Linked DNA regions of Pseudoduganella albidiflava. The protein of the gene in region 2 interacts with the protein of the main gene of each other region in a pairwise test. Links are inferred from orthologs where the notes say so. Each region holds a gene or a part of one and is shown on either strand. Other genes may lie near its edges.

Region 1 (7,234 bases), 5.8 Mb from region 2 along the record:
GGTAACGCCGGGCCGCCACCCGGCGCAGCGATGTCCAGTCTGCATGCCCGTAAGCTCGCAGCCGTTGGATATCCGGTCATCAAATTTCAGAGTCTGAATGAAGCAGCTGAATGGCCTGTGGACAAGGCCGCCGATCGCGCACGCCCGTTCGATCGGCACGACACATCGTTATCAACCAGGAGGAGAAAAAATGAAGAAGAACTGGATCGTCATACCGTCGTTGCTGGTGCTGTCCGTGGTCGGCGTAGTGGTGGCAGCAGGTGCGACCCAGCCCATGTGGCGGCCGCTCTGGGAACGCGTCAATCCTCCGCCGAAGGTCGTGGTCGACCGCGCGATGCGGACGCAAGCGCTCGATACGCTGGTGGCGAAACTGAACGAGAACTACATCTTCCCCGACAAGGCGAAGCAGATCGAAGCGGTGCTGCGCCAGCGCCAGCAGGAGGGCAAGTACGATGGCATCGCGGAAGGCGAACAGCTGGCAAGACAGCTGACGAAAGATATCCACGGCGTCGTCAAGGACCTGCACATGGAAGTGGTCTTCAGCCCCGGGGTGGTGCCGCCCGACGATGCGCTCGGACCTCCCCCCAGGACGCGTGCCGAGTGGGAGGAGCGCGCCCCCCTTCCCATGCGCCTGTTCGCCAGTTTGTCGGACCTTGGCGTGGAGAAGGTCGATCACCTGGGCCCGAGGGTGGGCTACTTGAAGCTCTCCGCATTCCATCCTCATTTCCTGGTGGACGAAAATTTCGCCTCGGCCATGGATGAACTGGCCGATACCGATGGCCTCATCATCGACCTGCGCGAGAACGGCGGTGGCGCACCGGACTCGGTGGCCTTGCTGGTCAGCTATTTCGTCGACGAGCGGACCCGCCTCAACGATATCTGGGACCGCAAGACCGGCGTCGCCAAACAGTTCTGGACGGTGGACAAGCCTGGCGGCAAGCGCTATGGCGGCAAGAAGCCGGTGGTGATCCTGGCCGGCCCCGGCACGATGTCCGCCGGCGAAGACTTCACCTACACGATGCAGGCACTGAAACGCGCCACGGTGATCGGCGAGCGGACCTGGGGCGGCGCCCACCCGGCGCGACCCTATCGGCTTGGCGACCATTTTTTCGCCGTGATCCCTGACGCGCGCAGCATCAGCCCGATCACCCAGGGCAACTGGGAAGGCGTGGGCGTCATCCCGGATATTCCGGCGGCACCCGACAAGGCGCTGGCGATGGCCGAGGACCTGCTGCGGCGCCGCCTTCAGGGCTCCGCCCCGCTGGCCGCCGCGGGACACTGACGGCACCCTGCCTTCCTGGCGCCGCGTCCCGGCGCCCGGACCGTATCAGCCCGGTGCGAGCAGCAGCCGGTAGCCGACCGCCGTTTCGGTCAGCAGGTGCGCCGGCTGGGCGGGATCGCGCTCCAGCTTCTGGCGCAGGTGGCCCATGTAGATGCGCAGGTAATGGCCGTTGTCGGCATTCGACGGTCCCCATACCTCGCGCAGCAGCTGGGGATTGGTCACCACGCGGCCGGCATTGTTGACCAGTACCGCCAGCAGGCGGTACTCGGTCGGCGTCAGGTGCACCATCTGGCCGCCGCGGGTGATCATGCGTGCCGGCAGGTCCACCTTCACGTCGCCGAACTGCACCACGCCGCCGGCGTCCTGTTCAGGGGCGCGGCGCCGCCGCTGCAGCGCGCGCACGCGGGCCAGCAGCTCGCCGACACCGAACGGCTTGGTCAGGTAATCGTCGGCACCGGCATCGAGCGCGCGGATCTTCTGCTCTTCGGCGACGCGGGCCGACAGCACGATCACCGGCACCGGCGACCATTTGCGCAGGTCGGCGATCAGGTCCACGCCATCGCCGTCGGGCAGGCCCAGGTCGAGGATCACCAGGTCGGGGCGGCGGGTACCGGCGTCGATCAGGCCGCGCTGCATCGTCGCCGCCTCCTGCACGTGCCAGCCTTCTTCCTCCAGCGCCATGCGCACGAAGCGGCGGATCTGCGGTTCATCCTCGACCAGCAGCGCGGTCGGCATCGGCCCGTCCGCCAGCTTGCTGGTCACCTTATTGCTCAACTTGTCGCTCATCCAGTGGTTCCTCCGGCAGCGCGGGCGGGGTACCCAGCGGCAGCGTGAAGACCAGGGCCGCGCCCCCTCCCCCGCCGCGCCGCGCGGAGATCGCGCCGCCGTGTGCCTCGATGATCGCGCGGCAGATCGCCAGCCCCAGCCCCACGCCGGGCTTGGCGGACTCCCGTTCGCCGCGCGTGAATTTTTCAAAGATCGCTTCTTCCTGGCCGGCCGGCAGGCCGGGGCCATCGTCGGCGACGGTGACTTCCAGGCTGCCGCGGAAGACCCGCGCGGACAGCGTGATCGTACTGCCGGCCGGCGTATATTTCGCCGCGTTTTCCAGCAGGTTGCCAAGTACCCGCTCGATCAGTACGGCGTCGTAGCGCACCAGCGGCAGGCCGGCCGGCAAGGCGGTGGCGATGCGGTGTCCGGCCAGCAGCGTGCGGCTGGCGCGCAGCGCACTGCCCACCGTTTCCTCCAGCGCCTGCCATTGCAGGTTCAGGTGCACGGCGCCGCTTTCGATGCGCGCCATGTCCAGCAGGTTCGCCACCAGGGTGCTCATGCGCACGGTTTCTTCCTGCAGCGCGCGCGCCAGGTCCATCTGCGTGATGGACAGGGCCGGCTTCGACATCGCCAGCGACTCGGCCAGCCCCACCAGCGACGTCAGCGGCGTGCGCAGGTCGTGCGACAGCGCCGCCAGCAGCGAGTTGCGCAGCCGCTCCGATTCCATCTGCACCAGCGCTTCCTGCGCCACGTCGATGTAATGCACCCGCTCCAGCGCGATCGCGGCCAGCGCGGCGAACGTGTCGAGATGGCGGCGCTGTTCGGGGATCAGCAGCCAGCGGCGCTCTTCCGGCTGCAGCGCCAGCACGCCACGGGTGCGCATCGGCGCGACCAGCGGCAGGTAGAACCAGGGCGACGCCGGCAGGGTGCCCGTGCCGATGCCGGCCGCCTCGGCATGGTCGAACGCCCACTGGCCGATGGCCGGATCGGGCGAATCCGCACCATCGGCGGCCGCCGGCGCCGCCGCAGCCTCCAGGCGCCCATCGGCATCCGGCAGCAGCAGTGCCACGCGCGCTCGAAAGGCCTGCGCCAGCGTGCGCTGCGTGATCTCGACCACCTGCTCCGCCTGCAACACACCGGTCAGCTCGCGCGCATATTCATAGAGCGCACGCACGCGCTCCTCGCGGTGCGACGCGACCCGGGCCTGGAAGCGCAGGTTGGCCGCCAGGTGGCTCGTGATCAGGCCCACCACCAGCATGACGCCGAACGTGATCAGGTACTGGACATCGCTGACGGCGAACGAGAACGTCGGCTGCACGAACAGGAAATCGAACGCGGCCACGCTGGCGAAGCTGCACAGCACGGCCGGCCCGCGGCCCAGCCGGAACGCCACCACCAGCACGGCGAGCAGGAACAGCATCGCGATGTTGGTGACTTCGAGCGCACCCGCCAGCGGCAGGCCCGCCAGCGCGACGGTACCGCTGGCGGCCAGCGCCAGCACGTAGCGCCCGTAGCCCTCCTGCCCAGAAAAACGGTGACAGTCACCATTTTTTCTGGAACTTCCGTTGCCCGAAAATTGGTGACTGTCACCGTTTTTCGAGAAACTTTGCTCGGCGGAAGCTACTTCGACGATGTCAAGCGCCGGGGCGGCGGCGGCGATGCGCCGCAGGTGCGGGGTGCGCCACGGCCTGGCGGGTGCGGCCCGGCCCAGCACCACCCTGGGGATATTCTGCGCCAGCGCGTAGCGGGCAATGGCCGTGCCGATGTCGTCGCCGGCCAGCACGGCCGTGGTGGCGCCCAGGTCCTGTGCCAGCTTCAGCACCTGCAGGATCTTCTCGCGCCGCGCGGCCGGCAGGCGTTGCAGCGCCGGCGTTTCCACGTACACCGCATGCCAGTCCGTGTTCAGCTGGCTCGCCAGCCGGGCCGCGCTGCGCACCACCTGTTCGCCATCCGCGCCGGTGCCCACGCAGGCCAGCAGCGCCGCGCCCGACTGCCACAGCGGGCGGATGGCCTGTTCCACGCGGTAGGCCTGCACGTCGCCGCCGATGCGGTCGGCGGTGCGGCGCAGCGCCAGTTCGCGCAGCGCGATCAGGTTCCCCTTGCGGAAGAAATTGCGGGCGGCGCGCCCGGCCTGCTCGCCGTGGTAGACCTTGCCCCGCCTCAGCCGGTCGAGCAGTTCATCGGCGGGCAAGTCCACCAGCACGACTTCGGCGGCCCGGTCGAACACGGTGTCGGGCAGGGTTTCCGCCACGCGGATGCCGGTGATGCCGCCCACCACGTCGTTCAGGCTTTCCAGGTGTTGCACGTTCACCGTGGTGAACACGTCGATGCCCGCGTCCAGCAATTCCTCCACATCCTGCCAGCGCTTCGGGTGCCGCGAGCCGGGCGCGTTCGAATGGGCCAGCTCGTCCACCAGAATCAGGCCGGGGCGGCACGCCAGCGCGCCATCGAGATCGAACTCGGGCAGCATCCTGCCGCGCCAGGCCACCTGCTTCGGCGGCAGCACCTCCAGGCCGTCGAGCAGCGCCGCCGTTTCGCCGCGGCCATGGGTTTCAGCGACGCCCACCAGCGGCCGCAAGCCCTCGGCCTGCAGCTTGCGGGCCGCCGACAGCATTGCAAAAGTCTTGCCCACGCCGGCCGAAGCGCCGAAGTAGATGCGCAGCCGGCCGCGCGCCGCGCGCTCTTCGCCGGCCTGCACCCGGGCCAGCAGGGCGTCCGGGTCGGGGCGTTGGCTGTCGATGGGAATCATGCGGCGCAGTGTAGACGATTACGGCGCAGCGGGCGCAAGCCGGTCGAGCGCCATGTTCAGCGCCAGCACATTGACCCTTGGTTCGCCGAGGAAGCCGAACCGCGGCCGCTCGGCGTGCTCCTCGATCAAGGTCGCCACGCTGGCCGGGGCGATGCCGCGCGTGCGCGCCACGCGGCCGGCCTGGTAGCGTGCCGCCGCCAGGCTGATGTCCGGATCCAGGCCGCTGGCGGACGCGGTGACCAGGTCGACCGGCACCGGCGCCGTATTGCCCGGGTCGGCCGCGCGCAATGCCGCGATGCGGCCCTTGACGGCATCGTGCAGTGCCGGGTTCGTGGGGCCCAGGTTCGAGCCCGCCGAAGCGGCGCCGTGGTTCGGCGCCGGGCTGGTGGCCGATGGCCGCCCCCAGAAGTAGCGCGGCGACGTGAATGCCTGGCCGATCAGGCGCGAGCCGACGGCCTGGCCGTCGCGGACGACGACACTGCCGGCGGCCTGGCCCGGCCAGGCCAGCTTGCCGATGCCCGTGACCACGGCGGGATAGACGATCCCGCACAGCAGCGTCAGCGTGGCGAAAATGGTGGCAGCGGGGCGGAGATGGGAAATCATGGCGGTTCCTTTCAGACGTCGTTCAGGCGAAGTGCAGCGCGGCCAGCGCCATGTCGATCAGCTTGATGCCGATGAACGGCAGCACCAGGCCGCCCAGGCCATACACGAGCAGGTTGCGGCGCAACAGCACGGCGGCGCCCAGCGCCCGGTACTTCACGCCTTTCAAGGCCAGCGGGATCAGGAACACGATGATCAGCGCGTTGAAGATCACCGCGGACATGATGGCCGAGCCGGGGCTGGCCAGGCCCATCACGTTCAGGCTGTTCAATTGCGGATAGGTGCCCACGAATGCCGCCGGGATGATGGCGAAGTACTTGGCCACGTCGTTGGCGATGGAAAAGGTGGTCAGCGCGCCCCGCGTCATCAGCATCTGCTTGCCGATTTCCACGATCTCCAGCAGCTTGGTCGGATTCGAATCCAGGTCGACCATGTTGCCCGCTTCCTTGGCCGCCTGGGTACCCGTGTTCATCGCCACCGCCACGTCGGCCTGGGCCAGTGCCGGCGCGTCGTTGGTACCGTCGCCCGTCATCGCCACCAGCCTCCCCTCGGCCTGCTGGTGGCGGATCAGCTTCAGCTTGTCCTCGGGCGTCGCTTCGGCGAGGAAATCGTCGACGCCCGCCTCGGCGGCGATGGCCGCCGCCGTCAGCCTGTTGTCGCCGGTGATCATCACGGTGCGGATACCCATCTTGCGCAGTTCGGCAAAGCGCTCGCGGATGCCGGCCTTGACGATATCCTTCAGCTCGACCACGCCCAGCACCCGGCCGCTGTCGACCACCACCAGCGGCGTGCTCCCGCGGCGCGCCACGTCGTCCGCCAGGCGCGCCACCTCGGCCGGCCAGTGGCCGGCCTGCCGCTCGACATGCTTGCGTATCGTGTCGGCAGCGCCCTTGCGCAACTGTCGCTCGCCGATATCCACGCCGCTCATGCGCGTCTGCGCCGTGAATTCCACGAATGCCATGTCCTCTTCGGCTCCCGCGGCAACCAGCTCATGCGCTCTTTCGTCCATCGCAAACCGCTGGCGCGCCAGCACGACGATGCTGCGTCCTTCCGGCGTCTGGTCGGCCAGCGAGGCCAGGTTCGCCGCGCTGGCCAGCTGTTCTTCCGTCACGCCGGGCGCCGGCAGGAACGCGGCCGCCTGGCGGTTGCCGTGCGTGATCGTGCCGGTTTTATCCAGCAACAACACGTCGACATCGCCGGCCGCCTCCACCGCCCGGCCGGAAGTGGCGATCACGTTCGCCGCCATCATGCGGCTCATGCCGGCCACGCCGATGGCCGACAGCAGGCCGCCGATCGTGGTGGGAATCAGGCACACGAGCAGGGCGATCAGCACCGTCACCGATACCGGCGCGCCGCTGCCGGAAGCCTGCACGGCGAACAGCGAGAACGGCAGCAGCGTCACGGTCACCACCAGGAACACGATGGTCAGCGCGACCAGCAGGATGGTCAGCGCGATCTCGTTCGGCGTCTTCTGACGTTTGGCGCCCTCCACCATCGAGATCATGCGGTCGATGAACGCCTCGCCGGGATTGACGGCGACGCGCACCACCAGCCAGTCCGACAGGACCCGGGTGCCGCCCGTCACCGAGGAGAAATCGCCGCCCGATTCGCGGATCACCGGCGCCGATTCGCCCGTGATCGCGCTTTCATCGACGGAAGCGACGCCTTCGATCACCTCGCCGTCGGCGGGCACCACGTCGCCCGCCTCGACCAGCACCGTCATGCCCTTGCGCAGGTCGCTGGCCGGTACCGGCAGCCAGCTGGTGCCGTACTTCGGCGTGGCCAGCTTCCTGGCAGTGACCTGCTGTTTCAGCGCACGCAGCGACGCCGCCTGC
Region 2 (6,701 bases):
TGAGGACGATGCGCATGGGCGCATGATACCTCAAAACGGCAGGGGTACGGACGGTCTCAGCGCCGCCAGAAACGATCGAGCAGCGGCGTCACGCTGGTACCGTGGACAACGATCGACAGCATGATGACAGCGACCGTAATGCTGATCAGGCTGCGCGCCAGCGGCTCCGGCAAGCCATGGGTGATCGCATACATCAGGTAATACAGCGAGCCGATGCCGCGCACGCCGAACCAGGCGATGATGACGCGTGTCCGCGTGCTGCCACGGCCGAGTGTGAGAAGCACGCTGGCGGGGCGCGCCACCGCGAACAGGAACAGCGCGGTGGCCCAGCCGCGCCAGTCGTCGAGCCAGTACACGGCGGCACCGCCCAGCAGCAGGACCAGGGTCAGTTCCGACAGCCGCTCCAGGTGCTCCTTGAACAGCAGCGAATTGGCGGAAATGGTGTCCTGCACGGGCTCGACGCCATTCTCGGTGATGATCGCCTTGCCGCAGCGCGCCGCCAGCGTCAGCTCGGTCTGGCGCAAGGCCACGCCGGCCGCGAACACGGCGAGGAAACCCCACGCCTGCACCGAGACGGTCAAGCCATACGACACGGCGATCAGGCCCAGGCCCATCAGGTCATCCAGCACTTCGTGCTGCGGCCGGTAGCGGCGCAACGCATGGCTCAGCCGCGCGAGGCCGGACCCGCAGGCACAGCCGATCGCGATGCCGCCGATGGTGCCCCACAGCAGCTCCATGCCGAGCCAGTGCAGGCCATGCGGCCCCAGGTCATGCAAGCCGAGCAGGCCCAGCCCCAGCATCACGAACGGGAAGGCGCTGCCATCGTTCATGCCGGCCTCGGAGCTGAGCGAAAAGCGCACCGGATCCTTGTCGCCGGCATGGCGCAGCTGCACGTCGCTCGCCAGCACCGGATCGGTGGGCGCCAGTATCGCACCGAGCAGGATGCCGGCGCCGAGCGGCAAGTCCAGCACGTAATACGCGAACAGGGTCATCAGCAAGACCGATATCGCCATCGCCAGCCAGGCCAGGCGAATCGACGGCAGCCAGCGCGGGATCGTCACGGGGACGGGCATCTTGATGCCTGCCGAGAACAGCGAGATCAGCACGGCCACTTCCGTCAGGACTTCGAGCAGCGGCGCTTCCACGAGCGGATCGAAGGACAGGATGCCCAGGCCGAGCGGCCCCACCACCAGGCCAACGGCGAGGTAGATCATCGCGGACGTGAAAGGGAGATGAGCGATCGGCGTTCCCCACAATCCGCGCGCCAGCATCAGGCAGCCGATCAGGAGGAACCACTGGAAGGTCGGCATGGAGGAGTACCAGGACTGCGAGGCCCGATCTTACCGGCTCACGGCCCAGCGTGGCGCCAGCGACAGCGGAGCAGGAGTGGAGCAGGGGTTTCGCAGAGCACTGCTCTGTGCCTGCGGAACGATGTGGCCATGCATGGCCACAGCTTCACCGAGCATGCTCGGTGCTGCGGAACGGTGCACGCTTGCAAGCGTGCACTCCTTGGCAACGTTGCAATGAAGGGGACTTCAGTCCCCGCTCATTGCCTGCCGTTGGTGGAACAGAAATTCACCGAGCCTGCTCGGTGCTGCGAAACGGTGCTGCCTTGCAAGGCAGCACTCCTCGGCAGCACTGCAATGAGTGAGCGACTTCAGTCGCCACTCATTGCTTGACGCTGGTGGAGCAGGGGTTTCGCAGAGCACTGCTCTGTGCCTGCGGAACGGTGCACGCTTGCAAGCGTGCACTCCCTGGCAACGTTGCAATGAAGGGGACTTCAGTCGCCACTCATTGCTTGACGCTGCCGCTCCATGAACTCCTGCAGCGTATCGATGCCGCGCAATTGCAGGATGGTGTTCCGTACGGCGGCTTCCAGCAGCACCGCGATGTTGCGGCCGGCGGCAACCGGGATCACGACCTTGCGAATCGGCAGGCCCAGCACGTCCTCGGTGGGGAACTGGAAGGGCAGGCGCTCGACTTCTTCCTCGAGGGCCGAGCGGCGCACCAGGTGGACGATCAGCTTCAGGCGCATCTTGCGGCGCACCGCCGTCTCGCCGAAGATCGCCTTGATGTCCAGCAAGCCCAGCCCGCGTACTTCGAGCAGGTTCTGCAGCAGGGGCGGGCAGCGGCCCTCGATCATGTTCGGTGCGATGCGGGAGAATTCGACGGCATCGTCCGCCACCAGGCCATGGCTGCGGGAAATCAGTTCCAGGCCCAGCTCGCTCTTGCCCAGTCCGGAATCGCCGGTGATCAGCACCCCTACGCCGAGCACGTCCATGAACACGCCGTGCATGATGATGCGTTGCGCCAGCTTCTTCGACAGGTACACGCGCAGGAAGTCGATCACCTGGGCGGCCGGCAGCGGCGTGGAAAACAGCGGGATGTTCTTTTCGTCGCAGATCGCCAGGATGTCCGGCGGCGTTTCCAGCCCTTGCGCCACGATCAGCGCGGGCGGCCCGCCGGCGATCAGCTCGCCAATGACATGGGCGCGCGTGAGCGCCTTGAGCCGGTGGTAATAGTTGATTTCCTGGTGGCCGAACACCTGGATGCGGCCCGGGTGGATCGTGTTCAGGTGGCCTACCTGGTCGGCGGCCGAGGCGGCGTCGCCGGAGATCGTTCGTTCGCCGCCGGGAAAGCCGGCGAACCAGCCCAGTTGCAAAGTTTCCCGATTGTCGTCGTACAGGCGTTGAATCGTCAGGGGATTTTGCAGCATGGGCTTTTTTTATTGTGGAAGAGGCCGCGGCCCGTTCAGCCGGCGGCCTGCAAGCTGGGCTGCCAGTTCACGATGCGGCGATGCACGGACTGGGGATCGGGGTCGGTGGAGAGCGCTTGACGGAACCCGTCGTCCGAAAACATCTCAGCGATCTCGGACAGGATTTCCAGGTGCTGCTGGGTCACATGATCGGGAATCAGCAGGAAGAACAGCAGGTTCACTGGCTTGCCATCCGGCGATTCGAATGGAATCGGTTCGGCCAGCCGTACAAAGGCCGCCAACGGCGACTTCAGGCTCTTCGCGCCCTTGACCCTGCCGTGCGGCACGGCCACGCCATGGCCGAGGCCGGTAGAACCCAGCCGTTCGCGGGCAAACAGGTTGTCCGAAACGGTCGAGCGGGCAATCCCGCAGTTGTTCTCGAAAATCAAGCCTGCTTGCTCGAAAGCGCGCTTCTTGCTGGAAACTTCCAGGTCTAGCTGAACGTTCTCGGGCGAAAGGATTTTACTCAGGTTGTTCATAACGCGACGTAATTGGTGCGGCGCACAAAGGTGGCTGGCGAGCAGAATTATAGGCCTGTTTGTCCGCCGTGTAACCCGAAATTGCTCGGTCCGGCAACGGCGCCTCGTTACCGGCCAGCTTGCCATGCACGCATTGAAAAGTATCTGGAATAGCAAGCAATGCGCGTGGCGCTATTTCCACGTCAAAACAATGTCGAGCGCCGACATTTCACTCGCATGAATCCGCATTCACCGATTATTGCGCGTTTCCGGTGAACGTGCCGCGAGCATCCTGAAGCTGAGCATACTCTCAATATGGATGCTTTGCGCTGTCTCAATTATTGTCTTGCATTGCGTAAATTCGATGGCCGCCCGCCCTTGGTGAAGTTGCTGCGCCAGGGATTGATGTCGAGGCCGCCACGGCGCGTGTACCGCGCATACACGGTCAGATGCGCAGGCTGGCACTCGCGCAGGATGTCGACGAAGATCCGCTCCACGCACTGTTCATGGAATTCGTTGTGCTCGCGAAAGCCGATCAGGTATTTCAACAGGCTTTCCTGGTCGATCTGCGGGCCGGAATAGCTGATCTGCACGCTGCCCCAGTCGGGCTGTCCGGTCACCAGGCAATTCGATTTCAGCAGATGCGAGACCAGCACTTCCTCGACCGGCAATTCCTCGAAGTTGGCCTTCAGGATCGATGGCTGCGGCGAGTAATTGTCCACCTCGATATCCAGGCGGTCCAGCAGCAGGCCCTCCAGCTCGCCCATCTGCAGCTTGCCGAAATCCTCCTGCATCGTCAGCACCACATGCACGTTCGCGCCGGTGGCGGCGGACAGGTCCTGCTGCAGCAGGTCGCGCAGCGCCTCCGGGCCACCCAGCCGGGTCTGGTTGAACGAATTCAGGTACAGCTTGAACGATTTCGATTCGATGATGTTCGGCGAATCGGCCGGCACCGTGATCCGCGCCACCGCCACCTGCGGCTTGCCGCGCATGTTCAGCCACGACAGTTCATAGGCGTTCCAGATGTCGACACCGAAGAACGGCAGCGTGCCTGTCAGGCCGAGCTCGTCACGCTTGCCGATGCGCGGGATCGGAAACAGCAGCTCCGGCGCGTAATCGGTGCGGTAAGCGGAGTTCTTGCCGAGGGGAGAATGTTCGGGGGAGTTCGACATGGCGGGCCTTCTGGAACGGGACAGCCTGCCATGGTAGCGTAAAACGGGTACCGGCAACAGGCCCGGTCAGGTTCGGTGGCAGGCTCCATCTTCTGGAAACATTTCCCGGAAATTGGTGCCTGTCACCGTTTTTCAAGCCACCCACGATCAGGCATGGACCCCGATGCCGCTCAGGTGAGGAGAATTGGCCCTCGAGGCAGCGCTTGAGCCGTTGGTGTCCGACACCAGGCCGCCACCGCTGTTCGTCCCTGTTTACAGGAACAGCTTGTAGACCGGGTTCTGCGTTTCGTCCCAGTACCGGTAGCCGAGGGTGGCGAGGAACTTTGCGAATTCATCCATTTCTTCCGACGGCACCTGCAGGCCGATCAGGATGCGGCCCACGTCGCCGCCCTGCGAGCGGTAGTGGCACAGCGAAATGTTCCAGTTCGGCGCCATGCTGTCCAGGAAGCGCATCAGCGCGCCCGGGCGCTCGGGGAATTCAAAGCGGTACAGCAACTCATCCCGCGCCAGCGCGCTCTTGCCGCCGACCAGGTGGCGCAGGTGGGACTTGGCCAGTTCGTCGTGCGTCAGGTCCAGCGTGCGGAAATCGTGCTCCTCGAAGCGCCGTGCCAGCGCGCTCGATTCGCCGCGGTCGGCGATCTGGATGCCGACGAACACATGGGCCTGGTCCTGGTCGCTGATCCGGTAGTTGAATTCCGTGACGTTGCGCGGGCCGATCAGTTCGCAGAAGCGCTTGAAGCTGCCGCGCTGTTCGGCCATCGTCACCGCGAACACGGCTTCGCGGAACTCGCCCAGCTCGGCGCGCTCGGCCACGAAGCGCAGCCGGTCGAAGTTCATGTTGGCGCCCGAAGTGACGGTGATCAGCGTTTCATTGCGAATCGGATTCTTGGTCAGCTCGGCGCGCTCGATATACGCCTTGGCACCGGCCACGGCCAGCGCGCCGGACGGTTCCAGGATCGAACGGGTATCCGTGAACACATCCTTGATCGCGGCGCAGATCGCATCCGTGTCGACGATGATCACATCGTCCACGTACAGCTGCGCGAGCCGGAAGGTTTCCTCGCCGACCAGGCGCACCGCGGTGCCGTCCGCGAACAGGCCCACGTCCGGCAGGGTCACGCGTTCACCGGCCTTGAGGCTGCGCGCCATCGCATCGGCATCCATCGTTTCCACGCCGATGATCTTGATGTCGGGGCGGATCTGCTTGATGTACGCGGCCACGCCGGAGATCAGGCCGCCGCCGCCGATCGCGATGAAGACCGCATGGATCGGGCCGGAGTGCTGGCGCAGGATTTCCATGCCGATGGTGCCCTGGCCGGCGATCACGTCCGGATCGTCGAACGGGTGCACGAACGTCAGCTTCTGTTCCTTCTCCAGCGTGAGCGCGTACTGGTAGGCATCGGTATAGGACTCGCCGTGCAGCACCACTTCCACGTTGTCGCCGCCGCGCGCCTTGACCGAGTCGACCTTCAGCAGCGGCGTGGTGGTGGGCATCACGATCACGGCGCGGCAGCCCATGCGGGCGGCCGACAGGGCCACGCCTTGCGCATGGTTGCCGGCGGAAGCGCAGATCACGCCGCGCTTGAGCTGGGTTTCCGACAGGTGCGCCATCTTGTTGTAGGCGCCGCGAATCTTGAAGCTGAATACGTCCTGGATATCCTCGCGCTTGAAGTAAATGCGGTTCTGGCAGCGCTGGGACAGGTTCGGCGCCAGTTCCAGCGGCGTTTCGTGGGCGACGTCGTAGACGCGCGCGGTGAGGATCTTCTTCAGGTAGTCGGTAGTCATGGTCGGCAAACAGTTGAATCCAGGCGGATGGCGGATGCGAATCGCTCAAGACCCGGTTGGCGGTAGCCTGGGAAATGCGCGAGCAGTGCGCGAAGGAGGGCAGGGGTGCGCGGGGATGGTGCGCGCCTGCTCATTCGTGCGGGGTTGACAGGTGTCGGATCATTATAATGGGAAGCTTGCGCTACCCGCCAAATCTTCACCGTGCCTGGTCGAGATGGCCGGCATGTCCGAAACCGCATGAGCGAATTTGCAAGAGTCAACATGAACCACCAGCATGAGCCAACAGCATGAGCCAACCCGCATGAGCCAACCCGCATGAGCCAACCCGCATGAGCCAACCCGCATGAGCCAACCCGCATGCGCCACCCGCATGACTGAAAATGCATGATTGAAAACGCCATTGCCTGGCTGCTGGCCTTCCTGGCCGCGCCGGAAGTGGGGTTGACGTCGGTCTTCATCATCTCCTTTGTTTCCGCGACCCTCGTCCCCCTCGGCTCCGAACCGGCCGTCTTCGCTGTCTGCAAGGCCAAT

What was found. Proteins that work in one complex are often made in the same cells at the same time.
Region 1: the proteins of EYF70_RS26270 (region 2) and EYF70_RS01995 interact in binary tests that used the Escherichia coli proteins (3 or more experiments, as listed by UniProt). The link is inferred for Pseudoduganella albidiflava from one-to-one orthologs.

The regions. Positions count from the first base shown.
Region 1 is NZ_CP036401.1:462,825-470,058, reverse strand. What follows is about bases 1,846-5,127. They hold EYF70_RS01995 (DUF4118 domain-containing protein), read right to left. Parts: upstream 4,800-5,127; coding sequence 2,046-4,799; downstream 1,846-2,045. Other genes in these bases: kdpC (potassium-transporting ATPase subunit KdpC), read right to left, coding at 4,818-5,127; kdpE (two-component system response regulator KdpE), read right to left, coding at 1,846-2,068. Also shown: EYF70_RS02005 (S41 family peptidase), read left to right, coding at 191-1,282; more of kdpE, read right to left, coding at 1,328-1,845; more of kdpC, read right to left, coding at 5,128-5,402; potassium-transporting ATPase subunit KdpB, read right to left, coding at 5,425-7,234. UniProt on the Escherichia coli protein: Member of the two-component regulatory system KdpD/KdpE involved in the regulation of the kdp operon. KdpD may function as a membrane-associated protein kinase that phosphorylates KdpE in response to environmental signals.
Region 2 is NZ_CP036401.1:6,311,932-6,318,632, reverse strand. Bases 1,494-4,242 are described here. They hold EYF70_RS26270 (PTS sugar transporter subunit IIA), read right to left. Parts: upstream 3,235-4,242; coding sequence 2,752-3,234; downstream 1,494-2,751. Other genes in these bases: queF (NADPH-dependent 7-cyano-7-deazaguanine reductase QueF), read right to left, coding at 3,552-4,242; hprK (HPr(Ser) kinase/phosphatase), read right to left, coding at 1,781-2,716. In the rest of the region: RNase adapter RapZ, read right to left, coding at 1-16; EYF70_RS26280 (cation:proton antiporter), read right to left, coding at 57-1,310; more of queF, read right to left, coding at 4,243-4,385; ilvA (threonine ammonia-lyase, biosynthetic), read right to left, coding at 4,638-6,170; EYF70_RS26255 (YqaA family protein), read left to right, coding at 6,555-6,701. UniProt on the Escherichia coli protein: Seems to have a role in regulating nitrogen assimilation.